Regions from separate parts of the Mesorhizobium sp. WSM4884 genome, predicted to be linked through region 3. Evidence: riboswitches for the same ligand, from Rfam matches in the RefSeq annotation. Region 3 holds a riboswitch; each other region holds the start of a gene.
What was found. A riboswitch is a leader RNA that binds a small molecule or an ion and turns the genes downstream of it on or off. The one in region 3 is predicted to bind thiamine pyrophosphate.

Region 1 (4,385 bases), on a different contig from region 3:
ACTGAAAACCAGGTCGGCAGCCTGGCGCGCCATGGCGGGGGCGAGGAGAAAACCGTGACGATAAAGACCGTTGATCGCGATGATCTCACCGTCTGTTTCGACGCGTGGCAAATTGTCGGGAAATGCCGGACGGACACCCACACCGGTTTCAACGATCTCGGCCTCACCAAAGGCCGGATGGAGGGCATGGGCGGCGCCCAGCAGCTCCATCATGGAACGCGCCGTCACCGGTCCGGCGCTCTGGCTTTCAATCATCGTCGCTCCGATCATGAAACGGTGATCGGTGCGCGGCACGGCATAAAGCGGAAAGCGTGGATGAAGCAAACGGACCGGCCGCGACAGCGAGACATCAGGCGTGCGAAGGATCAGCATTTCGCCGCGAACACCGCGCAGCCTGTCATCGGCCGCTGCCATTCCCATGCAGTCTATCTGACGGGCGAATCCCGAAACAGGCCGGGCGTCGCAGCCGAAGTGGAATTTGACACCCATGGTCGCAAGCTTGTCATGAAGTGCCGCCATCGCCGGGCGTGGGTCGAGGTGAGCCTCGTCGGGGAAGAGCAATCCACGCCGGAAGCGGCCGGCGAGGTCGGGTTCCAGGAGCGCAATTTCGTTTTCATCGACGCGCCGATGCCCTGACGTGCGACTGGCGAACCGGTCAAGCTCACCGGCATCACGCGGCGCGGCCACGACCAATGTCCCGGCCCGTGTCACCTGACCCGACAGCACCGCATCCCACCAGTCGGCAGCATCGCGTCCGAGATCCAGCACCGGCTGCTCCGCGCTTTCGCGCTCGCACCATGGCGCCAGCATGCCGCCGGCGAACCACGACGCGTTGCCACCAAGGCCATGCCGCATCTCGGCGACGGTGACCGTCGCGCCGCGGGCGGCGAGTTCGAAAGCGACGGTGAGGCCGGCAACGCCGGCCCCTTTGACGAGCACCCTCATGATGGTTTGGGAGCCTCTGGCACGACCGGTACGCCAGTCTCGTCCGCCTGCATGTAGAGATCGCCGCCCTCCCGGTATTTTGCCGCCATTGCCGCCATGCCTTCCTTCTGGGCCTCGGCACGGATGTCGTGGGAAATGCGCATGGAGCAGAATTTCGGCCCGCACATCGAACAAAAATGTGCCAGCTTGTGCGCCTCCTTGGGCAAGGTCTGGTCGTGGAAGGACCGTGCGGTTTCGGGGTCGAGCGACAGGTTGAACTGGTCCTCCCAGCGGAACTCGAAGCGCGCGCGCGAAAGGGCATCATCCCTGGTTTTCGCTGCCGGATGGCCCTTCGCCAGATCGGCTGCATGGGCGGCTATCTTGTAGGTGATCACGCCAATCTTGACGTCGTTGCGGTCGGGAAGGCCGAGATGCTCTTTCGGCGTGACGTAGCAAAGCATTGCGGTGCCGAACCAGCCTATCATGGCGGCACCTATCCCTGAGGTGATGTGGTCATAGCCCGGCGCGATGTCGGTCGTCAGCGGCCCCAACGTGTAGAACGGCGCCTCACCGCACACTGCGAGCTGCTTGTCCATGTTCTGCTTGATCTTGTGCATGGGGACATGGCCCGGGCCTTCGATCATCACCTGGCAGTCCTTTGCCCAGGCAATCTTGGTGAGTTCTCCAAGTGTTTCCAGTTCGGCGAATTGCGCCGCGTCGTTCGCATCGGCGATTGAACCGGGACGAAGGCCGTCGCCGAGCGAGAAGGAGACGTCATAGGCTCTGGCGATGTCGCAGATCTCCTCGAAATGCTCGTAGAGGAAGCTCTCCCGGTGATGGTGCAGGCACCATTTGGCCATGATCGAGCCGCCGCGCGAGACGATGCCCGTGACCCGGTCGACGGTCAGCGGGATGTAGTGCAGCCGCACGCCGGCGTGGATGGTGAAATAGTCGACGCCTTGCTCGGCCTGCTCGATCAGCGTGTCGCGGTAGACCTCCCAGTTCAGATCCTCGGCGATGCCGTTGACCTTTTCCAGCGCCTGATAGAGCGGCACCGTACCGATCGGCACCGGCGCATTGCGCACGATCCAGTCGCGGATGTTGTGGATGTTGCGGCCGGTCGACAGGTCCATCACCGTGTCCGCGCCCCAGCGGATAGCCCAGACCATTTTTTCGACCTCTTCGGCCATCGACGATGTGACAGCCGAGTTACCGATGTTGGCGTTGATCTTGACCAGAAAATTGCGACCGATGATCATCGGCTCGCTCTCGGGATGATTGATGTTGGCGGGAATGATTGCGCGCCCGCGCGCCACCTCGTCGCGCACGAATTCGGGTGTGACGAAATCTGGGATCGCCGCGCCGAAGGCTTCGCCGTCGCGTTGCAGCTTGCCGCGCATCACCTCGCGGCCGAGATTCTCGCGGATGGCTACGAACTCCATTTCTGGCGTGATGATGCCGGCGCGCGCATAGGCAAGTTGGGTCACCGCCTTGCCCTGCTTGGCCTTGAGCGGCCGATTGCGTATCGGAAATTCCGGTGTCAGGCGCTCGCCGGTGGCGAATCCATTGTCTTCCGGCCGGACGTGGCGGCCGTCATAGGCTTCGACATCGCCACGCGCCGTGACCCATTCGTGGCGAAGCCGGGCAAGGCCTTTTTCGATGCTGGTTTCGACTGATGGATCGGTGTAGGGGCCGGACGGATCGTAGACGGTGACGGGCGGTTCGCCGGCCGTCGGATGGACGGAAATCTCGCGCATCGGCACCCTGATCTGCGGGTAGAGGACGCCGGGCTTGTGGATTTTCCGCGAGGCGGGCAGTGGTCCCGTCGATACGGCGGGGGTGAGGGCATTCATCGTGAGGCTCCTTTGCTCATGCATTGGAGACCCAGTTCTGTGCCGGAAGGATGAAAAGACGCTTCTGTAGACCTGCTGCAACAGGACCTCGGGCGTAAACTCCCGCAAAGCGCTTGCACCGTCCCTACGCCAGTATGAACTGGATCAGGTTCAACGGGTCACTGCGCCGCGAAAGCCAGCAGTATCTCAGCCCCTTGCCGGGACTCCCCTGGTGAATGCCTTAGGTTGAACGGGCTGACGCTATCTTGTCAAGCGCATTCGGGCGCCTTCGGCCGGTGGCGACGACCGGCGGCCAGCCGGGCGGAGAGCTCGCGCATGCATCGGGGACAAGTCACGCCCCGTAGACCGGGGCTGAATGGCCAAAGCCTCATTCGCTTCGTGAAGGATGGAGAAACTGTATTGGCCATGTGCGCGTATCGACCAAGTAGCTCAGGCGGTCACGGATGTGGTTATTCTGGTCGAAGGTGACGAACGGCCTTGGGGGTCACCTCCTTTAGGATTCAGAGGTTGGAAGACGGCTTCTCGCGATCACGGCCATCAGGAAATACCTGTCTTCGGCTCAACCTCGACATGGCGTCCGATCGACCGCAGATATACAGCTATCTCGTTCATGAGATGATCGCGTTCGCCGTAGATTTCAGCAATCCTACGCAGCTGTGGCTCGACGGCCCTCCGTTGCGCTGGCGTGAAATCAGCATCGCCAAAGACGTATCCCAAGTTGCCAATCGCGCAAATTTTGCAGCCGGCGTCCACAACTGCTTGTACGAATGCCGGAATGTCTTTTTCTTGCATGGTCTTCATGTCGAACCTCTCGTGAATGGCGTGCTTGCGCCCCAATCTGCCTTTTCAGCGTGTCCTCTGGGCGGCGCAAGCCCTGAGCGTGACTGTGCACGGGCAACCTCGACTATCCCATCTGCCACGCTCTTTAGAATCGGTGGGGTCTGGTGATCGCAGGCTGGGCCACTCAAAAGCCTGCAAGAAGAAAGTCATGGCGACCATTGCTCAAGATCGCAAGGGTGCGTGCAAGACCTTCCGTTGGCAGTCATGCACGCTCGCTCAGAGATAGTCCGGCCGCGGAAATTCTCCCTTATTCGTAAGAAAGCTCATTGAGCAACTGGGCATTGAGCAACTGGGTCTCACGTCACGGGTCTCGTGTGCTTCACAGCCGAAAAATAGCCGCCGTGGCAATTCTCGAAAAGTGCAGGCTACCTCGTTAAGGACACTGCGGATGATCGTTCGCGCTTGGCAAAAGCGAACGGATTAGTCTATGGCTCTCGGCAGGGGGGCGAGTTATGCGGCGGGTGCGAATCCTTCAAGTAGGCGATATTCACTATCCGGACTGGCATCCTTCCTCTAGCAACATCGATGCCAAGGATAGCAAGTTCGCTCCGAAAATAACGCAGAAGCTACGCGCGTCTTCGCTGCGTGCCGTCTTGACGAAACTTCGGCGGCTGACGACTTCGAAGCCCTTGGATTCGATCGCCTTCATGGGGGATTTCACGAGCCGTGGCGACAAGACCTTCATTGCTTCGGCATTCCAGCATTTCACGTTGCTCTGCCGCGCACAGGGACGCAGTTCAAAGGCGCTTCCGTTGATATTCGTACCGG
Region 2 (4,385 bases), on a different contig from region 3:
GCCTCGTCGTCGACGGACTCGTGATTGCGGGTACGGGCCGCAAAGCGGGCAAGCTCGAAGGCGTCGCGCACATGGGCGATGACGAGAGTGCCGGCCGTCGTCACGAGCCCGGGCAGCACCCTTTCCCACCAGTCGGTCGAAATTCTGCCGAGACTGACAACCGTCTCTTCGGCGCTTTCGCGTTCGCACCAAGGAGCAAGCATGCCGCCGGCGAGCCAGGAGGCATTGCCGCCTATCTGGCTCCGAATTTCGGCAACCGTGACCGACGCACCTCGCGCGGCCAATTCATGGGCGACGGTGAGGCCTGCCACACCGGCGCCTTTGACAAGGACACGGCGCACGGCTCAGTCCGTCCTCTGATCGTCCTGCGCCAAAGCTTGTTCTCCCGCCCCGGGCGTTTCGACCGGCACGTAGAGATCGCCGCCCGCGCGGTATTTCTGCGCCATCGCCGCCATCCCCTCCTTCTGCGCTTCGGCGCGAATGTCGTGGGAGATGCGCATGGAGCAGAATTTCGGTCCGCACATCGAGCAGAAATGCGCTACCTTGTGCGCTTCCTTGGGCAAGGTCTCGTCGTGCATCGAGCGCGCGGTTTCGGGATCGAGCGACAGGTTGAACTGGTCTTCCCAGCGGAACTCGAACCGCGCCCGCGAAAGCGCGTCGTCGCGGATCTTCGCCGCAGGATGCCCCTTGGCGAGGTCGGCGGCGTGCGCCGCGATCTTGTAGGTGATGACGCCGGTCTTGACGTCATTGCGATCCGGCAGGCCGAGATGTTCCTTCGGCGTCACGTAGCAGAGCATGGCCGTGCCGAACCAGCCGATCATGGCTGCGCCGATGCCGGACGTGATGTGGTCGTAGCCCGGCGCTATGTCCGTGGTCAGCGGTCCCAGCGTGTAGAAAGGCGCCTCGCCGCAGACGGCGAGCTGCTTGTCCATGTTCTGCTTGATCTTGTGCATGGGAACATGGCCGGGGCCCTCGATCATCACCTGGCAGTCCTTTGCCCAGGCGATCTTCGTCAATTCGCCAAGCGTTTCCAGCTCGGCGAATTGGGCTTGGTCATTGGCATCGGCGATCGAGCCGGGACGAAGGCCGTCGCCAAGCGAGAAAGAGACGTCATAGGCTCTGGCGATGTCGCATATCTCCGCGAAATGCTCATAGAGGAAGCTTTCGCGGTGATGGTGCAGGCACCATTTCGCCATGATCGAGCCGCCCCTGCTGACGATACCGGTAACCCGGCCGACGGTGAGCGGGATGTGATGCAGCCGCACGCCGGCATGAATGGTGAAGTAGTCGACGCCCTGCTCGGCCTGCTCGATCAGCGTGTCGCGATAGACTTCCCAACTCAGATCCTCGGCGACACCGCCCACCTTCTCCAGCGCCTGGTAGAGCGGCACCGTGCCGATCGGCACCGGCGAGTTGCGCACGATCCATTCGCGGATGTTGTGGATGTTGCGGCCGGTCGACAGGTCCATGACCGTGTCGGCACCCCAGCGGATGGCCCAGACCATCTTTTCGACCTCTTCGGCCATCGAAGAGGTGACGGCGGAACTGCCGATATTGGCGTTGATCTTCACCAGGAAATTGCGGCCGATGATCATCGGCTCGCTCTCGGGATGGTTGATGTTGGCGGGGATGATCGCGCGGCCGCGCGCCACCTCGTCGCGTACGAATTCCGGTGTGACGAAGTCCGGCATCGATGCGCCGAACGCCTCGCCGTCCCGTTGCAGCCCGCTCCGCATGATCTCGCGACCGAGGTTTTCGCGGATGGCAACGAATTCCATTTCGGGCGTGATGATCCCGGCGCGCGCATAGGCAAGCTGCGTTACCGCCTTGCCGGCCTTGGCCCGCAGCGGACGGTTGCGGGTCGGAAACTCCGGCGTCAGGCGCTCTCCTGTCGCAAATCCATTGTCCTCCGGCCTGATATGGCGGCCGTCATAGGATTCGACATCGCCACGCGCCACGATCCAGTCTTGCCGAAGGGGGGCAAGCCCCCTCTCGATATCGGTTTCGATTGCGGGGTCGGTATAGGGGCCTGACGGATCGTAGACCGTCACCGGCGGTTCACCGGCAGTCGGGTGAACGGCGATCTCGCGCATCGGCACCTTGATCTGCGGGTGGAGGGCGCCGGATTTGTGGATCTTCCGCGACGCCGGCAGCGGTCCAGTCGATACGGTGGGGGTCAGGGCATTCATTTGAGGCTCCTTTGCTCGTTGCATTGGAGACCCAGTTCTGTGCCGGAAGGATGAAAAGACGCTTCGGTCTGCCTGCCTGAGACAGGTCTTCGGGCATGAACGCCCGCAAAGCGCTTGCACCGTCCCTACGCCAGTATGAACTGGATCAGGTTCAACGGGTCACTGCGCCGCAAAAGCCAGCAGTATCTCAGCCCCTTGCCGGGACTCCCCTGGTGAATGGCTTAGGTTGAACGGGCCAGCGTCATCTTGTCAAGCGCGTTTGGCCGGCATTGCGGCTCAACGCCATCGTGCATGGAAGCTTCTCCGCCATGTGGTTGCGGAAGCCGCCGCCATCGTCGGTCAGCGTCTTGTAGTCGCCGGCCTTGACGGTGCTGTAGGCATAATCATGCAGCGCCAGCGGATCGGGATAGCGGCCCTCCTCGGCGATTGCCAGATAAGGCAGCATGTCCCAGTTGACGTCGGGCATGAACCAGGCCGTCACGGCGGTCAGCAGGATGTAGAGCGAGAAGATCGCCGCACCGATCGGCGCGGCCCATCTTGCGTAAGCCCCCTCGCCCCAGGCAAGACCGGCGCCGGTCAGCCGGTCGAGCGGATCGGCGGGAGCGACGGGTGGCCTGGTCAGCAGCGTCTGTCTCAGCGGACCTGGCTTTTTACAAAATCCTTCACGATCGCCACAATGCCGAGCGACAGGAAGCTGTCGAAGGCGTCGACGAAGCGGTCGACATGCTCGCGCTGGCAGATCAGCGGCGGCTCGAGCCGAATGACGTTGCGGTTGTACTCGGTGAAGGCGACGAGCACGTCGTAGTCGCGTAGCAAGAGCGAGCCGACGAAGCCCGACAGCGAACCCTTCAGCTTGTCGTCGAGCACGCTCACCACAGGACGCAGCACCATCGGCAAGGTCTGCGAGAAATCGTGGAACTCGAGCCCGATCATAAGACCCTTGCTGCGCACATCCTTGATGATCTTCGGATATTTCGCCTTCAGCGCCTGCAGCCGCTGCAAAAGGGAGTCGCCGGTCGACGCAGCATTGTCGATCAGCGCTTCGTCGTACAGCACGTTGAGCGCCTCGATCGCGGTGATGCAGGCCTCGCCCATGCCACCGAAGGTCGCCATGGCGTGGATCATTGCCGTCTTCGGCGTGCCATAGGCTTTCATGTAGACGTCGCGCCTGGCGATTATGGCGCCGACCGCGGCCTGGCCGCCGCGATCGCCTCGGCGAATTTGCGCGGCGTGCCCGTCGCCAGCACGATCCTGCGGCGGTCCTCATGTTCGCTGCGAAGCCGCTCGAGCAGTTCAAGCCGGTAAGGCAGCGATGCCGGATCGATGTCGATGCGCGCTGCGATTTCCTGCTTTAGCCGCGCCGGACCGCCGATCAACCAGAGCGGCAGGACAAAGAGATAGAGCGGATTCTTCTTGAGCAGGATGAACAGGCCTTCCCACAGAAGGTCCGTTGCAATCAGCGCGCCGTCGAGATCGACCGCAAGCGGAATTGCGTTCCCGTCCGACCGCGCGTCCATTGCTCTGCCCTGCTCACCCCACGCCGTATTTCGGCGCCTACGCGATGGATATAACGGGGCATGACGGAGTTAAAACGCCCGGTTGCGGCGCGCTGTGCGGGGTATTTCCGGTGCTATCGTTAAGCAGCGGCTACCGGAAACGATAAAAGGCCGGGCGTTTGCCCGGCCTTCGCCGATCGCGTCTAAGGATTTTACTTGATCCGGGCAACGCCGCCCGAGATCTCGACCGTTTCTGAACCGGTCAGCGCTTCGAGGTCACCATTGGGCAGGGTGACGAAGCAGCCATTCGGGCAGAACTCCACCGTCTCGCCGGCGGCCAGCGCCAGCTCGGTCTTGCCGCCGCCTTCGGTCACGATCAACGTCCGCGTCTGAGCGTCCTTGTTGACCGCGCTGGCGGCAAAAGCCGAACCGCCCAGGGCCAAGAAAGCGATGGCGGTAACGACAGACTTCCACATTGCAATTCCGGTGTTCCCACACCGCCTCTGTTCAATTTCGCAAGGCATTCTCGCCCTTTGCGTGAGAGCTTATATGACAAGCAAGCTGAACCGCAACTGAATGCCGCATTCATGCCGCAATTGGTTTCACCGACGGGAAAATGGCGCAACGTCTAGCCTGGATCGGGCTTGCGGCCCCTTCGCTTCATCTTGGCGAGCCGTTCGCGTTCGGCCGCTGCTTCCGC
Region 3 (4,385 bases):
CACGAAACCGGCGCCGGTGTCGGTGGCATGTTCGAGCAGCGACATGGCGCCGCCCGCGCGGCGCCGCAAGGCCAGTGCGCGCCGGGCCGCGATGAGCGAGAGTGACAGCGCCACCGAGAGCAGCGCCGAGAGGAAAGAGAGCGCGGCGCTGGTGAGCGTCGCACGGCGCACGGCCTCCTCGCCGGCCAGCCGTCCGAGATCGGCTTCCAGGCCGGCCAGCACGGTCGCCGCCATCGGCCCGGCGACGAACAGCAAGGTAAGTGCGATCAAACCGGCGTTCACCATCGTTTCAGCCTTGCCCGCCGAAAGATAGCGGCGTGGCGCCACCGGCAGATTGGCGTCGCCGACCGTATTGGCGCCAAGCCGCATCAGTGCCGTCACCACGACGAAGGTCAGACCGATTTGCAGCAGCGTCAGCACCACGGCCCTAGCCGGATCAAAATCGAAGCGCAACGCCTGGTAGATCGCGACCTCCAGCGTCGTGGCGGCCGGCCCGCCGCCCAGCGTCAGCACGATGGTGAAGGAGGTGATGCAGAGCATGAACACCAGTCCGGCGACGCCCGGCAGTGCCGCGCGCAGCGCCGGCCATTCGATCAGCCGCAACGCCGGCCAGGCCCCCATGCCGAGCTGGCTCGCCAGCCGCCACTGGTCGGCGGGCACCGTGCCGAGCACCTCCAGAAAAAGACGCGTGGCCAAGGGCAAATTGAAGAAGACATGCGCGATCAGTATGCCGGACAATCCGTAGATGCCGGGCCATTCGCTGCCGTCAAGGCTGCCGAGAGCGCCGGCAAAATAGCCGGCATGGCCGTAGAGCGCCAACACGCCGAGGGCGGCAACGATGGCCGGCAGCGCCAGCGGCACGGCGAAGAACTGCAGGATCAGGCGACGCCCGGGAAACTTCGGGTGCCGGGACAGGGCACGCGCCACCAGCAGCGCCGGCGCGACCGACAGCAATGTCGAAAGCAGCGCCTGCCAAAGCGTGAAGCGGGCGACACGGAGGAGATAGCCGTCGAAGGCGACGAGAGCGCCGGACGGGTCGCTCGCGCCTTCTAGGATGAGCCCGACGAAGGCGACGCCGATGAGCACGGCGATTGCCGCAAGGGCCATGATGCCGGCGGTGACGCGGGAGTCAGGGCGCGGCGAAGATTGCACGCTGCACCACCGGGGCAGGTTTGGAAACCAGCGAACGCCGTGTTCCTTCGCGCCCCCCTCTGTCCTGCCGGACATCTCCCCCACAAGGGGGGAGATCAGCAGCGTCGGCGCCCTGCTCATTCCTGCAACGTTGCCAATTGGCGAAATCGCCAATGGCAGTCAATCTCCCCCCAAGTGGGGGAGATGTCCGGCAGGACAGAGGGAGGCGCCGTAGAGCGATCATCTTCGACAGATAACCAAAGCCGGCTACTTGCTCATCGCCGCCAGCCACTCGTCCACCCAGGCTTTGCGGTTGGCCGCGACCTCTTCCGGGCTGAACAGCAGGGTCTTGGTCGGCTTCACCAGTTTGTCGAAGGCCGGGTTGAGCGGCTTGTCGGTCTTGCCGGCCGGGAACATCCAGTTGGTCTCCGGGATGACGTCCTGGAATTTCGGCCCGGTCATGAAGGCGATGAACTTTTCCGCCAGCGGGTTCTTCGCGCCGGTCGTCGTGATGCCGGCGACCTCGATCTGCAGATACTCGCCCTCCTCGAAGGACGCGGCCTGGTAGCGTTCAGTGTTCTCGGCGACCATGTGGTAAGCCGGTGAGGTGGTGTAGGACAGCACCATCGGCGCCTCGCCCTTGGTGAACAGGCCGTAGGCCTCGCTCCAGCCCGGCGTCACCGTAAGCACCTTGGATTTGAGCTTGGCCCAGGCCTCCGGCGCCTTGTCGCCATAGACCGACTTCACCCAGAGCAGCAGACCGAGGCCCGGCGTCGAGGTGCGCGGATCCTGAATGACGATCTTGTCGGCGGCGCCACCCTCGACCAGCTCCTTCAGGCTTTTCGGCGGGGTCTTCAGCTTCTCGGTGTCGTAGACGACGGCGAAATAGCCGTAATCGAAGGGCACGAATGTGTCGTCCTTCCAGCCTTCGGGCACATTCAAATCTGCAACGGCGCCATGCGGCGCGAAAAGGCCGCTCGCCTTGGCGTCTGCGGTCAGGTTGGTGTCGAGGCCGAGCACGATGTCAGCCTTGGTGCCGGCGCCCTCCAGCTTGACGCGGTTGAGCAGCGCCACGCCGTCGGCGACCGAGACGAATTCGAGATCGCAGCCGCATTCGGCCTCGAATTCCTTCTTCACCGCGGGTCCCGGACCCCAGTCGGCGGTGAAGCTTTCATAGGTATAGACGGTGAGCTTGTCCTTCGCCTCGGCAGGCCCGGCGGCTGCCAAAAGCGAAACGAGGCCTGTTGCGAGAATAAGCTGGGACAATAGTGAGCGCATCGGCGCCTCCTTTGTTCGCGTGACAAGGAATTGAGGCGTCGGATGGTCCGAAACGTCTAATCCCTCCGCCGGTACAAACCGGATCAGGTTCGGCGGGTTGGCATTGTCGCCTCTCAGCCGGTTCGCGAAGTCAGCGTCCGGCACCCCGTTAGAGCGCCTCGAGACATAGGCCCGGCCGATGCGGCGCGCAAGCGGAAGTTTGCCGGGCATCCGATGACTTCGGAACGCAGCGCTATCCGTTTGGATGCGCCTGGCTTCCGTTTCGCGGGCGGGGCTGGTAAGGGCGACGCCCATGGGAACATTCACCATCCTGCTTGGCGGCGAGCTCGTCCGCACGCCTCGGCTCGATCGCCAGATCGAAGGCTCCCGCGTCATCGCCGCCGACGCCGGCATCGGTCATGCCCGCATGCTGGGCCTCGTGCCGGAGCTATGGGTCGGCGACTTCGACTCGGTGCCGCCGAACCTGCCGGAGGATCTCGCCGCCGTGCCGCGCAAGATCTTTCCGGCCGAAAAGGACATGACCGACGGCGAGCTCGCCATCGCCGAAGCGCTCGCGCGCGGCGCCACCAGCTTGGTGCTGGCCGGCGCCTTCGGCGGCAAGCGCGCCGACCATGCCTTCCTGCATCAGGCGCTTGGGCATCGGCTGGCCGAGGCGGGCACGACGGTACTGCTGACCAGCGGCGCGCAGGAGGGCGTCCCCATCCTGCCGGGCAAAGCCGCCTTCGATTACGCCGACGGAACGCTGTTCTCGGTGCTTGGCTTCTCCGAACTCGCCGGCCTGACGGTCTCCGGCGCCAAATGGCCGCTCGACCGTGTCGAGGTGGCGTTCGGCTCCTCGCTCACTATATCGAACGAGGTCAAGGGCCGGCTCGAGATCGCGCTCGAGAGTGGCCGGGCGCTGCTGCTCGCCCACCCCTATCCTCTTGCCGAAAGCTGACATGGCTCCGCCTCTTCTCAATCTCGACGGCATAAAATTGACCTTTGGCGGCACGCCGCTGCTCGACGGCGCGTCGCTGAGCGCTTCCGCCGGCGAGAAGATCGCGCTTGTCGGCCGCAACGGTTCGGGCAAGTCGACGCTGCTCAAGATCGCCGCCGGGCTGGTCGAGCCGCAGGACGGCGAGGTGTTCCGCCAGCCATCGGCAACGGTCCGCTATTTGCCGCAGATGCCCGATATGGATGGCTTCGCCAGCGTGCGCGCCTATGTCGAGGCTGGTCTCGGGCCGGCCGACGACCCGCATCGCGCCACCTATTTGATGGACCATCTCGGCCTCACCGGCGAGGAACGGCCGAGCGACCTTTCGGGCGGCGAGGCGCGCCGCGCCGCGCTCGCCCGCGTCATGGCGCCCGAACCCGACATCCTGCTGCTCGACGAGCCGACCAACCACCTCGACCTGTCGGTCATCGAATGGCTGGAAGAGGAGCTTGCCCGCACCTCTTCGGCCGTGATCCTGATCTCGCACGATCGCCGCTTTCTCGAGCGCGTCTCGCGCGCCACGGTCTGGCTCGACCGCGGCCAGACCCGGCGGCTGGACAAGGGCTTCGCGCATTTCGAGGAATGGCGCGACCAGGTGCTGGAAGAGGAGGAGCGCGAACAGCACAAGCTCGGCCGCCAGATCGTGCGCGAAGAGCACTGGCTGCGCTATGGCGTGACCGCCAGGCGCAAGCGCAACATGCGCCGCCTCGGCGAGCTGCAGGCCATGCGCCAGCGCTTTCGCAGCCATCGCGGCGCCGAAGGCACGGCGACCATGGTGGCGAGCGACGCCGCCGAATCCGGCAAGTTGGTGATCGAGGCCAAGGGGATCGACAAGAGCTTTGGCGACTTGACCGTGGTCAAAGGGTTCTCGACCCGCATCCAGCGCGGCGATCGTGTCGGCCTGGTCGGGCCGAACGGCGCCGGCAAGACGACTCTTCTGAAAATGCTGACCGGCGAGCTGACGCCGGACGCGGGCTCAGTGCGGCTCGGCGTCAATCTTGAG

Region 1: linked by a shared signal. The riboswitch ahead of thiC (phosphomethylpyrimidine synthase ThiC) and the one ahead of thiB (thiamine ABC transporter substrate binding subunit) in region 3 are both predicted to bind thiamine pyrophosphate.
Region 2: linked by a shared signal. The riboswitch ahead of thiC (phosphomethylpyrimidine synthase ThiC) and the one ahead of thiB (thiamine ABC transporter substrate binding subunit) in region 3 are both predicted to bind thiamine pyrophosphate.

What each region holds. Positions count from the first base shown of each region.
Region 1 covers NZ_JARTVO010000035.1:27,792-32,176, forward strand. Annotated here, with positions in the region: gene thiO (glycine oxidase ThiO) at 1-945, opposite strand, end outside; gene thiC (phosphomethylpyrimidine synthase ThiC) at 942-2,777, opposite strand; TPP riboswitch at 2,881-2,997, opposite strand; gene P9236_RS29770 (hypothetical protein) at 3,315-3,578, opposite strand; gene P9236_RS29775 (metallophosphoesterase) at 4,070-4,385, shown strand, end outside.
Region 2 covers NZ_JARTVO010000001.1:425,331-429,715, reverse strand. Annotated here, with positions in the region: gene thiO (glycine oxidase ThiO) at 1-341, opposite strand, end outside; gene thiC (phosphomethylpyrimidine synthase ThiC) at 345-2,189, opposite strand; TPP riboswitch at 2,294-2,410, opposite strand; partial or broken gene P9236_RS01925 (hypothetical protein) at 2,491-2,814, opposite strand; partial or broken gene P9236_RS01920 (aminotransferase class III-fold pyridoxal phosphate-dependent enzyme) at 2,823-3,392, opposite strand; partial or broken gene P9236_RS01915 (prenyltransferase) at 3,392-3,706, opposite strand; gene P9236_RS01910 (hypothetical protein) at 3,898-4,161, opposite strand; gene P9236_RS01905 (mechanosensitive ion channel family protein) at 4,314-4,385, opposite strand, start outside.
Region 3 covers NZ_JARTVO010000013.1:46,393-50,777, reverse strand. Annotated here, with positions in the region: gene thiP (thiamine/thiamine pyrophosphate ABC transporter permease) at 1-1,107, opposite strand, end outside; gene thiB (thiamine ABC transporter substrate binding subunit) at 1,399-2,409, opposite strand; TPP riboswitch at 2,453-2,567, opposite strand; gene P9236_RS20185 (thiamine diphosphokinase) at 2,702-3,346, shown strand; gene P9236_RS20180 (ABC-F family ATP-binding cassette domain-containing protein) at 3,348-4,385, shown strand, end outside.